Regions from separate parts of the Blautia sp. MCC283 genome, predicted to be linked through region 1. Evidence: riboswitches for the same ligand, from Rfam matches in the RefSeq annotation. Region 1 holds a riboswitch; each other region holds the start of a gene.
The links. Region 1 has a riboswitch for cyclic di-GMP ahead of GPK81_RS04885 (PAS domain-containing protein). Riboswitches for the same ligand answer to the same signal wherever they lie in the genome.
Positions count from the first base shown of each region.

Region 2: linked by a shared signal. The riboswitch ahead of GPK81_RS01780 (hybrid sensor histidine kinase/response regulator) and the one ahead of GPK81_RS04885 (PAS domain-containing protein) in region 1 are both predicted to bind cyclic di-GMP.
Region 3: linked by a shared signal. The riboswitch ahead of GPK81_RS04220 (hybrid sensor histidine kinase/response regulator) and the one ahead of GPK81_RS04885 (PAS domain-containing protein) in region 1 are both predicted to bind cyclic di-GMP.

Region 1 covers NZ_WQQB01000015.1:136,849-140,135, forward strand. Annotated here, with positions in the region: gene GPK81_RS04885 (PAS domain-containing protein) at 1-1,338, opposite strand, end outside; cyclic di-GMP riboswitch class I at 1,482-1,557, opposite strand; gene gnpA (1,3-beta-galactosyl-N-acetylhexosamine phosphorylase) at 1,636-3,287, opposite strand, start outside.
Region 2 covers NZ_WQQB01000005.1:106,817-110,103, reverse strand. Annotated here, with positions in the region: gene GPK81_RS01790 (carboxymuconolactone decarboxylase family protein) at 1-297, shown strand, start outside; partial or broken gene GPK81_RS18410 (aldo/keto reductase) at 308-1,055, shown strand; cyclic di-GMP riboswitch class I at 1,597-1,687, shown strand; gene GPK81_RS01780 (hybrid sensor histidine kinase/response regulator) at 1,920-3,287, shown strand, end outside.
Region 3 covers NZ_WQQB01000014.1:462-3,748, reverse strand. Annotated here, with positions in the region: gene GPK81_RS04225 (ATP-dependent helicase) at 1-839, shown strand, start outside; cyclic di-GMP riboswitch class I at 863-938, shown strand; gene GPK81_RS04220 (hybrid sensor histidine kinase/response regulator) at 1,165-3,287, shown strand, end outside.

The DNA.
Region 1 (3,287 bases):
AGAAATCATATCCACTGCTGTCTTTCCGTTTTCTGCTGTCACGACCTCTGCTCCGGTCATCCCTATGATTTCTTTTGCGATCTCAGAGTTCAGATCGTTATCCTCTACAAGCAGTACTCTTTTTCCTGTGTAATCACACTGTATAATATCTGACAGGTAATGTTTGGCATCAGAGCTTGGCTTTCCTTCAAGAATATTCTTAAATGTAGCTGTCAGGCGGGAGCGGAACAGCGGTTTTGCAATAAATTCATCCACACCTGCTTCTTCTCCGGATGTTACCCACTCCCCGTCGATTCCTATTTCTTCCAGAAGTGCCACCGTATTCTCGCAGCAATTCTGATCATCATCTACCACAAGTACCGGCAGATCGATCAGCTCATCCCAGGTACTGCTCTCCTCAAACAGTCCGGATAATGTTTCTTCCACCTTCAGAGAATTAAAGCTGTTTTCCTGAAGATCCACATAGTATTCACAGAGATTTGCCGTTGTGTATGCACGGTGAAAAGCATCTACTCTCTGCGTATACTGTCTCGCTCTCTTCTCCGCATCAATATTTATAAAAATCCCGGCCATACGAAAAGCAGTTCCGTCCGCACGACGGCTCACCTCTCCCTTATCCTTAAACCACTGATAAGTTCCATCCGCCATACGCATGCGGTATTCCACATCATATTTTTTCTCATTGGTCTTATCCTGAAAAGCTTCCTGAAAAGTCCTGGAAACCTCCTCAAGGTCCCGTGGATGAATTCCCCTTTCCCATGTTTCCAGATTGTTGGGAAAATCCAGAGTATCATGATATCCAAGCATCTTTCGAAATTCATGACTGAAGAAAACTGATTCAGGATTTCCGGACTGAGCACATTCTACAGACCAGAACCCGGAACTGAGCACCTGATTTACCAGTTCCAGATTTTCCTGCATCTCGTCAATGTGCGTGGATAATATCCATAATGCGTTTCCTTCACTGTCAATGGTATCTTTCTTATATACACGCACATTAACCGGTGCACCTTCTTTATTCAGCATCTGTGCTTCGCCTACTCCATGGATCTTTTTAAAACGTTCGATCTTTGCAAACGTACAGTTCTGCCCACAGAATACATTTTTCAGCGATCCGGAAAATTTTTCCATAAATTCTTCATAGGTATATCCAAGATTGTGAAGAAAAAATTCACTGATATAAGCAATTGTAAGATCACGGTCATAATATCCGGCCAGAACACCTACCGCCTGGTTATTTTCGATGTTTTTCCGTATGGCCGCATACGTCTCCTCACAAAGATGGGACTCTCCCACTATATATAAATTTTCTTCTTCAAATAGTGCCTTGTTTATCAACTGTTCACTCCATATTTCACCATTTGCAGCTTTTGGAAAATCCCTGTAACGCGCAGGAAACCGCAATGCATTTTATCTGTTCTTCCAACAAAAAAACAGGGTCAGGCTATAGACATGCAACTATACCATTCCCTGTTTCTATTCCCTGCAGCTGGCTGCCATTTTAAAGGCCCTTTAGCTTTGCGTCACAGCTTTTCAACTGCTTTGCCCATATATTCTCTTTCAAATCTGTACTATTATACACTCATTTATAAATGCCTGTCAACAGCTCTCTTACAGAGTTTTGCAAAACATCTGTCAGATCTGATACCAGCGGATCTCATTGGCAGAGAGATGAATTTCAAAGCTCTTTCCGTCCCCTGTATAAACAGTTGTATCCTGTGGTTCATAGGTGTTATTTACCACACAATACTTTCCGTTTTTCACATAGGCATGAACTTCCACATTATAATTAGACGAGAACCAGCGGTGAAGTTCATCCTCTGCTGCCGCAGACCAGAGCACGGATCTGTACAGAATACGACTGTTTTTAAAGCTGTAAGGCAGCCCGCTGATATAAACGCCACGACCCTTTCCGAAGGTTTTTACCGCCATCTGGACTTCCTGGTCTTTCTGGATCAGGATCTTCGTATCCGGCAGTGCAAAGATATTCTTTTTGCCCTCGCCGAAATCTACGGTTCCGTCTGTATCTTCCAGAATAAAATGATCTCTGTGTTCTTCCCAGTTGTATTTGTCTGTATTGAGATTAAATCCTCTTTCTTCCTCTACTCCCAGGATATCATCCAGCTGAAAGAATTTTCCCTGCCACTGGTGGGCTGCCGGCTCACCAACGCCGATAAAACCGCCGCCATTGTAGACAAATTTCCGCACTGCTGTAAGGATTTCCGGATTTGCCCAGTTCTCGCCGCCGGACTGTGCAGTGTCCGCATCACCTACATTGATGATCACGTCAAAATCATTAAGAAGATCTTTATTTTCACGGATATCATCGAAACTGATAAAGGAAACATCAAACGGCGCACCGCTTAATGCCTCGATGATTCCAAAATAAGAATAATTCTGTTTGTAATAGATAGCATGATGTACCATATGGTTGCCCCAGGAGCGCATTTTTCCCCAGCAGTTTAAAACTGCCACACGTTTTACGCAGTATGGCGTGGTTCCCTGGATATTGTCATAGAGCACACGAAATTCCTGGCATACTTCTTTGATATACTGTACGAAATCCGGAAATTCCAGAGCCAGCTTCAGATAGCCGCCATAGCCGATTCTCTGGATCGGGCTTCGAAGGATAGCTCTTCTTGCAGTTACCCAGTTTACTTTTGCCTCTTTTACCGGATCTCCGCCTTCATGGAAGGTATCCGGGAAAAAGTATGGAAGAAATCTTCCTTCTGTATATTTTACATGTTTGATATCGCTGAACAGACGTAAGGTTGCTCCGTTTCCAACACTTCCCACTACTGCATCCAGTCCGATGGAAGCAAACTCATCCATAAAAGGCTCCATGCCGATCCAGTGATCGCCCATGAACATCATGGCTTCTTTTCCATACTCATGGACAATATCTACCATTTCCTTTGCAAGCTTTGCCACTTCTCTTCTCTGAAAAGCCTGGAAATCTTTAAATTCCTTTGACGGGATACGGTAGGTATTATTCATATACCCCTGGTCAATGATAAACTCCGGACGGAATTTATAGCCTACTTCCCGCTCAAACTGTTCCAGAATATAAGGGCTCACTGAGGCAGAATATCCAAACCAGTCCACATATTTTTCTCTTGCCATCTCGTCAAAGATCAGCGTAAACTGATGAAAAAATGTGGTAAATCGTACCACGTTCACATAATCATGCGAATCCAGAAATCTGCGGAGACGTTCCAGGGAATGTGCCCGTGTTGCAGGCTGGCGCACATCAAAGGTGATCTGAGGCTCTACATCCTTCCAGTCAT
Region 2 (3,287 bases), on a different contig from region 1:
TTCAACGTGACATTTGAACCCGGATGCAGGAATAATTGGCATATTCATCATGCAAAAAGCGGTGGCGGGCAGATCTTAGTATGTGTAGCCGGCCGAGGGTTTTATCAGGAAGAAGGCAGGGATGCGGTAGAAATGAAACCGGGTGACTGTATTAACATTCCGGTAGATGTAAAGCACTGGCATGGGGCCGCTCCGGATGAATGGTTTTCCCATCTGGCAATTGAGGTGCCGGGAGTGGATTGTTCCAATGAGTGGTGTGAGGCGGTATCGGAGAAAGAGTACGCTGGATTAAGATAAGGAGAGCACTATGGAATACGGTAAACTCGGAAATACAGATATAGAAGTGTCAAAATTATGTGTGGGCTGCATGAGTTTTGGGAAAGCTGGAACCATGCATGACTGGACGTTGGATGAAGCTGAAAGTGAGAATGTTATCAAACATGCACTTGATTTGGGATATAACTTTTTTGATACAGCAAATGGATATTCAGCAGGAACAAGTGAGGAATATTTAGGTAAAGCATTGAAGAAAAATGTAGCGAGAAATCAGGTTGTGATTGCATCCAAGGTATATTTTAATGAAGGTCGTTTATCAAGACAGGCAATCATGAGGGAAATAGATGGAACTCTGTCACGTCTTGGAACCGACTATCTTGATTTATATATCATCCATAGATTTGACTATGATACACCAATTGAAGAAACTATGGAGGCACTGCACGATCTGGTAAAAGCAGGAAAGGTCAGGGCACTTGGTGCATCTGCCATGTATGGATATCATACAGATAGTTAAACGTGTAGCGGAGCTTGCCGAAAAGTATAACTGCAAAATGTCCCAGATAGCCATTGCATGGCAGTGGGCAAAGGGAATTCTATCGCCTATTATTGGGGCAACCAAAACGCAGTATCTGGATGATTCAGCCGGAGCATTTGACATTAAATTAACTGCCGAAGACCTTGCATATCTTGAAGAGCCATATGTTCCACATGAGATAGTTGGTGCAATTGATAAAAATCCGGCGCAAGGTGTTATTTTGCTTGATGAAAAGAAATAAAGTTTCAGTAATCATAGAGTGTATGGATTCAATTCCATCGGTAAGACGTAATCCTATAAAATGTCTGTGATTCAGTTCTTTATCTTTGTTTTCTGTTCTCATACTCCTCCTTCCACTGAGACTATTCCTCCCTCCGGGAGTCCACGTATTTCAATATCGGCTGTCCCTTCCGATATTAGAAATAGTGCTGTGAACACTTTCAGGTGGAACCAACAGACAAGTGAAACGTCTGTTATTGAGAGGGTATGGGGAGATCCCCATCAAGATAAATCCCATAGGAGAACAGGATGCCAAACGGCAATACTGTTAAACATGGGTGGATCTTGCTCTTATTTGTATCCCTCTATATAACGAAACGCTCAGAGGCTGTTTTACAGTGGGGGGAAAAGAAAAAATATCAAAAAAATGTTGAACGGAATGTATTAAATGTAATTGACTACTTATACAACTATACCAAGATAAAAAAATATACAGATTTTCTATCCAATATTATTGACGTGTAAAAAACTTCATGGTATTTTTATTTTGGGAAAAATGAAAATTATTTTAAAGGCAAACCTGTTGAAAGGCAGGGGCGCAAAGCCAGAAGGGACTAAAGTCAGAAAGCTTGACCATGTCAGCCGGTTGCCACTGTTTCCATATCAACATAATATATGGAAAAGATGTTTGAACAGAAGAGATTCCGATACCTTTTATACTATATAGATGTGTGATTTAAAAAAATATAATAGGGACACTGGCAGATTTTGGCAAGTGTCCTTTTTGTATGCAAAAATGGGTAACAAAACTGGCAGGGACAGGTTTTCTGTATACAGATAAAAGCAGGGTGAAGAAGGCATAAGACGGAGAGAGGATTTTTATAAAATGAAAAATTATGAGGACAAAATATATTCCTTAGGTGAGACTGTACCAGGACAGACACAGGCCATGTCACAGGCAGTACAGAAAACACTGGAAAATAATGGCGGGGTAGGCATAATGACAGGATATTATGACCAAAACCTGTCTGTTTTATCTGTGAGCAATCTGCTGTTACATAGTACAGGATATACATTCGACTCTTTTATGAAGCAGACAAACGGCTCATTGAAAAATTTCTTTTATGGCGAGGAAGATATACTGGATCGAGATCGTTTTTTGCAGCTTCACGGAGCAGGGGAATCACAGATCCTTACAGCAGACGGTACAGTGAATAATGTACGGCTTTATAAAGAAGATGCGACAGATGAGGCGGGCAGACAGATCTGGGTTATGTCTGTACAGGTCAACTGGGATCATGTAAATCTGGCACTGCTCAATGAGGCTATCTGTTCCGGCTTCTGGTATTTTGACTGTGACGAAAACAGTGAGATTGTGAATGCAAACTGGAGTCATGAATTCCGAAAAATGCTTGGCTATCATGACACTCTGGACTTTCCGAATAAACTGGAATCCTGGTCAGATCTTCTGCATCCACAGGATAAAGAAAGAGTAATGGTGCAGCTTCAGGCGGCAATTAAGGATAAGACGAACCAGATAAAATACCAGGTAGAGTATCGTATGAGAATGAAGGATAATCAATACCAGTGGTTTCGGGCATCGGCAGAAGTAATACGCCGTCTGGATGGTTCTGCCAGCAGGATTGCCGGGATTTTTATTAACATTGATGGGGAGAAAAAAGAAATCATGCAGGCACAAAAATCTGCTGCTTTCCACCGGGCTTTTACAAAAGCAGATCTGTGCGAGTATTATGTGAATCTGGAAGCGAATACTTTTGATACCTTTAAGGTTGAGCCGTCCCTGATGACCGTCTTTGAACAGAGTCATACATGGGATGAACTGATTCGGCATTTTGTGGATTCCTATGTTGTGGAGAAAGATAAGAAGGCGGTATCCTCTTTTTACGACCGTGGTTATATTGCAGAAAGGCTGAAGGGTCTGGAAACCGAATTGGCTTTGGAGTGCCGTATCACTCTGAATGGAGAAGAACGATGGGTCCGTAATGTGATCATACGCGGCGAGATAGAGGATTCAGAATATGCCATGATCTTTCTGCGGGATATCACAGAGACAAAGGTGGAGAGTGCACGGCATCTGCAGATGGCAGCGGATAATGCTTCCATGGAGCAGCTGATCCAGAGTATTGTGCGTCTGGTTGACCGTTTTGTTGTCTGTGATCTGGAAAATGACAGGTATGAATTCTACAATCTGAATGGACAGATGATATATAAACCTCTGGGATTTTATCATGAT
Region 3 (3,287 bases), on a different contig from region 1:
CCTTACTTTTTCAGGCCATGTGGGAGTATCGGGACACAGGCTCCGGCTACATAAATCTGTGGGAACAGCTTTCTCTGGAAAAATATCTCCGACCGTCTTCCAGCGACTATAAAGAAAACAGGAGGCAAATCCTTTCCCTGTTAAAGAAAATGGAATCCTATCACAGTATCAGGGATTTTCTTAATGATCTTGTACTGAATGGCATGGAACCGGAAAAAGATGCGGTTTCCGGAGAATCTGTAAAACTGATGACGCTCCATGCCTCCAAAGGGCTGGAATTCGATTACGTATTTATCATTGGTGTAAATGATGGGCTGATTCCCTTAAATAGCCGTGATGCTTCTACAGAAGAGGAAGAGAGGAGACTGTTTTATGTGGGAATGACAAGAGCAAGGAAATTCCTGGAATTATCTTTTTACATCAATCCCGGAACTGCGCGGGTATTTCCAGGTCCAGGTCGCTACCTTTCCAGTCTTCCGGAGAAATATCTTGCCCATCCGGCAGATGCCACAAGAGATACAAAAGAAGCTGCCCGGCACCTTCAGGACCTGAAAAAGATGATCCTGGAAGAAAAACTCCGAAAATTGGAAACACCGAAAGAATATGCCAGATCCCAGGAACAGGAAACTTCTTTATCCCCAGATGAAAAGACAGCATTGCCGGAAAATATCCCACCAGAAACACCAAAACAACTTGTAGAACATCCCAAATACGGCCGCGGGTCCATTATCTCCGAAACCGAAGATACCATTGTGATACAATTTGATGATTACGGCGAAAAAGAAATGCTAAAAGCCTTTTCACAGCTGAAAAAAATTCCAAACAATATTCCCGTATAAATATACACTAAAATTATTAAAAAAATAAACACGGGCAAAGCAGCCGAAAGACTGTGGCGCAAAGCTATAGGGCCTGTAAAATGGCAGCCAGTTGCATAATTCAAAAGCACTATAGTTCTCTCTGTCTGAACATGGTGCTTTTTTTATTTTACCCCGTGGAGAGGAAATGGTGATGCAGATGGTGCACTTCTGATGTCCTATACGGCTCAGAAGCTGGCATGAACGGATATATACCAAAACCGGTAAGTATCAAGGATATCACAAGGAGATTAAACGGAAATATCGTGTAAAAAACAACGAAGAACTGGATGGCGCAATTTACGAAATGCTGCAACTGCTTGGAAAATGCAGTGGTGCCGATCGAGTATATATTTTTGATAAAAAAGAAAAGAACCGAAAAGAATACTTCTGTCTTCAGTATGAATGGAAAAATGAGGACGACATATTAGAAAAAGAACAGTTATTTTCAGAAATCACGGTAGAGGATATTCCACATTGGACAGACGAACTGAAAAAAGGATTGACGATCCAGGTTACAGATTGTGAAGAACTTTCTCCTATGGAACAGGAATACAACCTGATGAAGAAACATCACACATATTCCCGCGTCCTCGCACCTATTTTCAGCAGAGACCATTTAAGCGGATTTATCGGAATGGATCATTTTTATAAAGGAATCTCAGAACTGTTTATTCATCAGCTTGCGTTCGTAGGTGCTCATCTGAATACAGCCAGGGAAAATCTCCGCATGTTTACGCTTCTGGGAAAAAATCTTGAAAGCATGGAAAAAGAACGTCAGATCCTGAATGTTCTCTGTGAGGACTGTACTTCTGTATATAAAGTCAATCTTCTGGATGATACTGCCGAAGTTGTAAAACTGGAACAGGGTGCCAACGCTCCGAAGATTCCGAAAAGCAGAGAAAAAATCATACTTTGTTACTCAAAAGAACTGAAATACTATTATGATCATTTTGTCATAAAAGAATCCGCGCCGGATTTTTTGGAGACATTTGACTGTCAGAATCTGATAGGCGAGCTTAAAACCAGGGATAAGATCAGCCGCAGATATCAGTCCCGGGAAAATGCCAACAGGCATCAGTATTTTGAAATCAGAGCCACCAGACTTCCTTCTTCAACGGATTTTCCGGTTCTGATCGCTTTTCGTCATGTAGATGAGATCATAAAGGAGGAGCGAAATCATCAGAGAGAGCTGGAAGATTCTCTGGCAGAAGTGAAAATGAACAATGAGATCATATCCGCCATCAGTAAGATCTACTACATGATCTACCGGATCGACCTTCAGGATTTTTATTATGAGGAGATTACCGGCGGCAGTGAAAATCACCGTTTTACAGGAATGAAGGGAACCGCAGCTGCCCATATCACCAGTGATAGCAGCGAAAAAGTCGCGTCCAAATACAGGGCCATGGTAAAACAGTTTTATGACCTCTCCACTCTGAAAAAACGTCTGGAAAAAGAGGAGTCCATTGCAGTTGACTACCTTGCCACAGATAACAACTGGCATCTGGCCAGGTTTATTGTCCAGTCAAGAGCGGAAGATGGAACAGCCAGACAGGTTCTGCTTGTGATCCGCGTGATCAGTGAGGAAAAAAGGCGGGAAAAATATCTCATAGATGCGGTAGAAGAGGCCAACCGTGCCAATGAGGCAAAATCAGAGTTCCTTTCCAGAATGTCCCATGACATCCGGACTCCTATGAATGCCATTATGGGATTTACCAGAGTTGCAAGAAACCATCTCCATGAACCGGACAAAATACTGGACTGTCTGGATAAGATCAACTTAAGTGGAAGTAATCTGCAGCAGCTGATCAATGATGTCCTGGATATCTCCAGGATCGAAAGTGGGGAATTTCGCATTGATTCTGAGCCAGTAAAACTGTCTGAATTATGTAAACTTTACGAACAGAATATCCGTGGAACAGCAGAAGATAAGAACCAGAAATTTATCTGTAACCGACATGACATTATTTATGATACCGTGCTGTCTGACCGTCTGCGGATCGGTCAGATTTACATGAACCTGTTATCCAATGCAGTGAAGTATACTCCTGAGGGAGGAATGGTTGAACTGGAAGTTTATGAGGAACCATTTCCGGATAAAGATAAGATCCGCCTGGTTTCCATTGTCCGGGATAACGGGATTGGAATGAGCGAAAAATTCATGAAAGAAATGTATTCTCAGTTTTCCAGAGCAATTGATACAAGAGTGAATAAAGTACAGGGAAGCGGCCTGGGCCTTGCTATTGTAAAAAAGATCGTCGACCAGATGAACGGAACCATTGAAGCAACAAGCAGACTCCACGAGGGAACCACTTTCCGTGTGACTCTGGATGTACCTTTTATCAGGGAGCAGGAAGTATCAGAGACAACCGCGGAAATTCCGTTCTTCAAACTCAGGCCATCCAGGATCATAAAAACGCTTCTGAT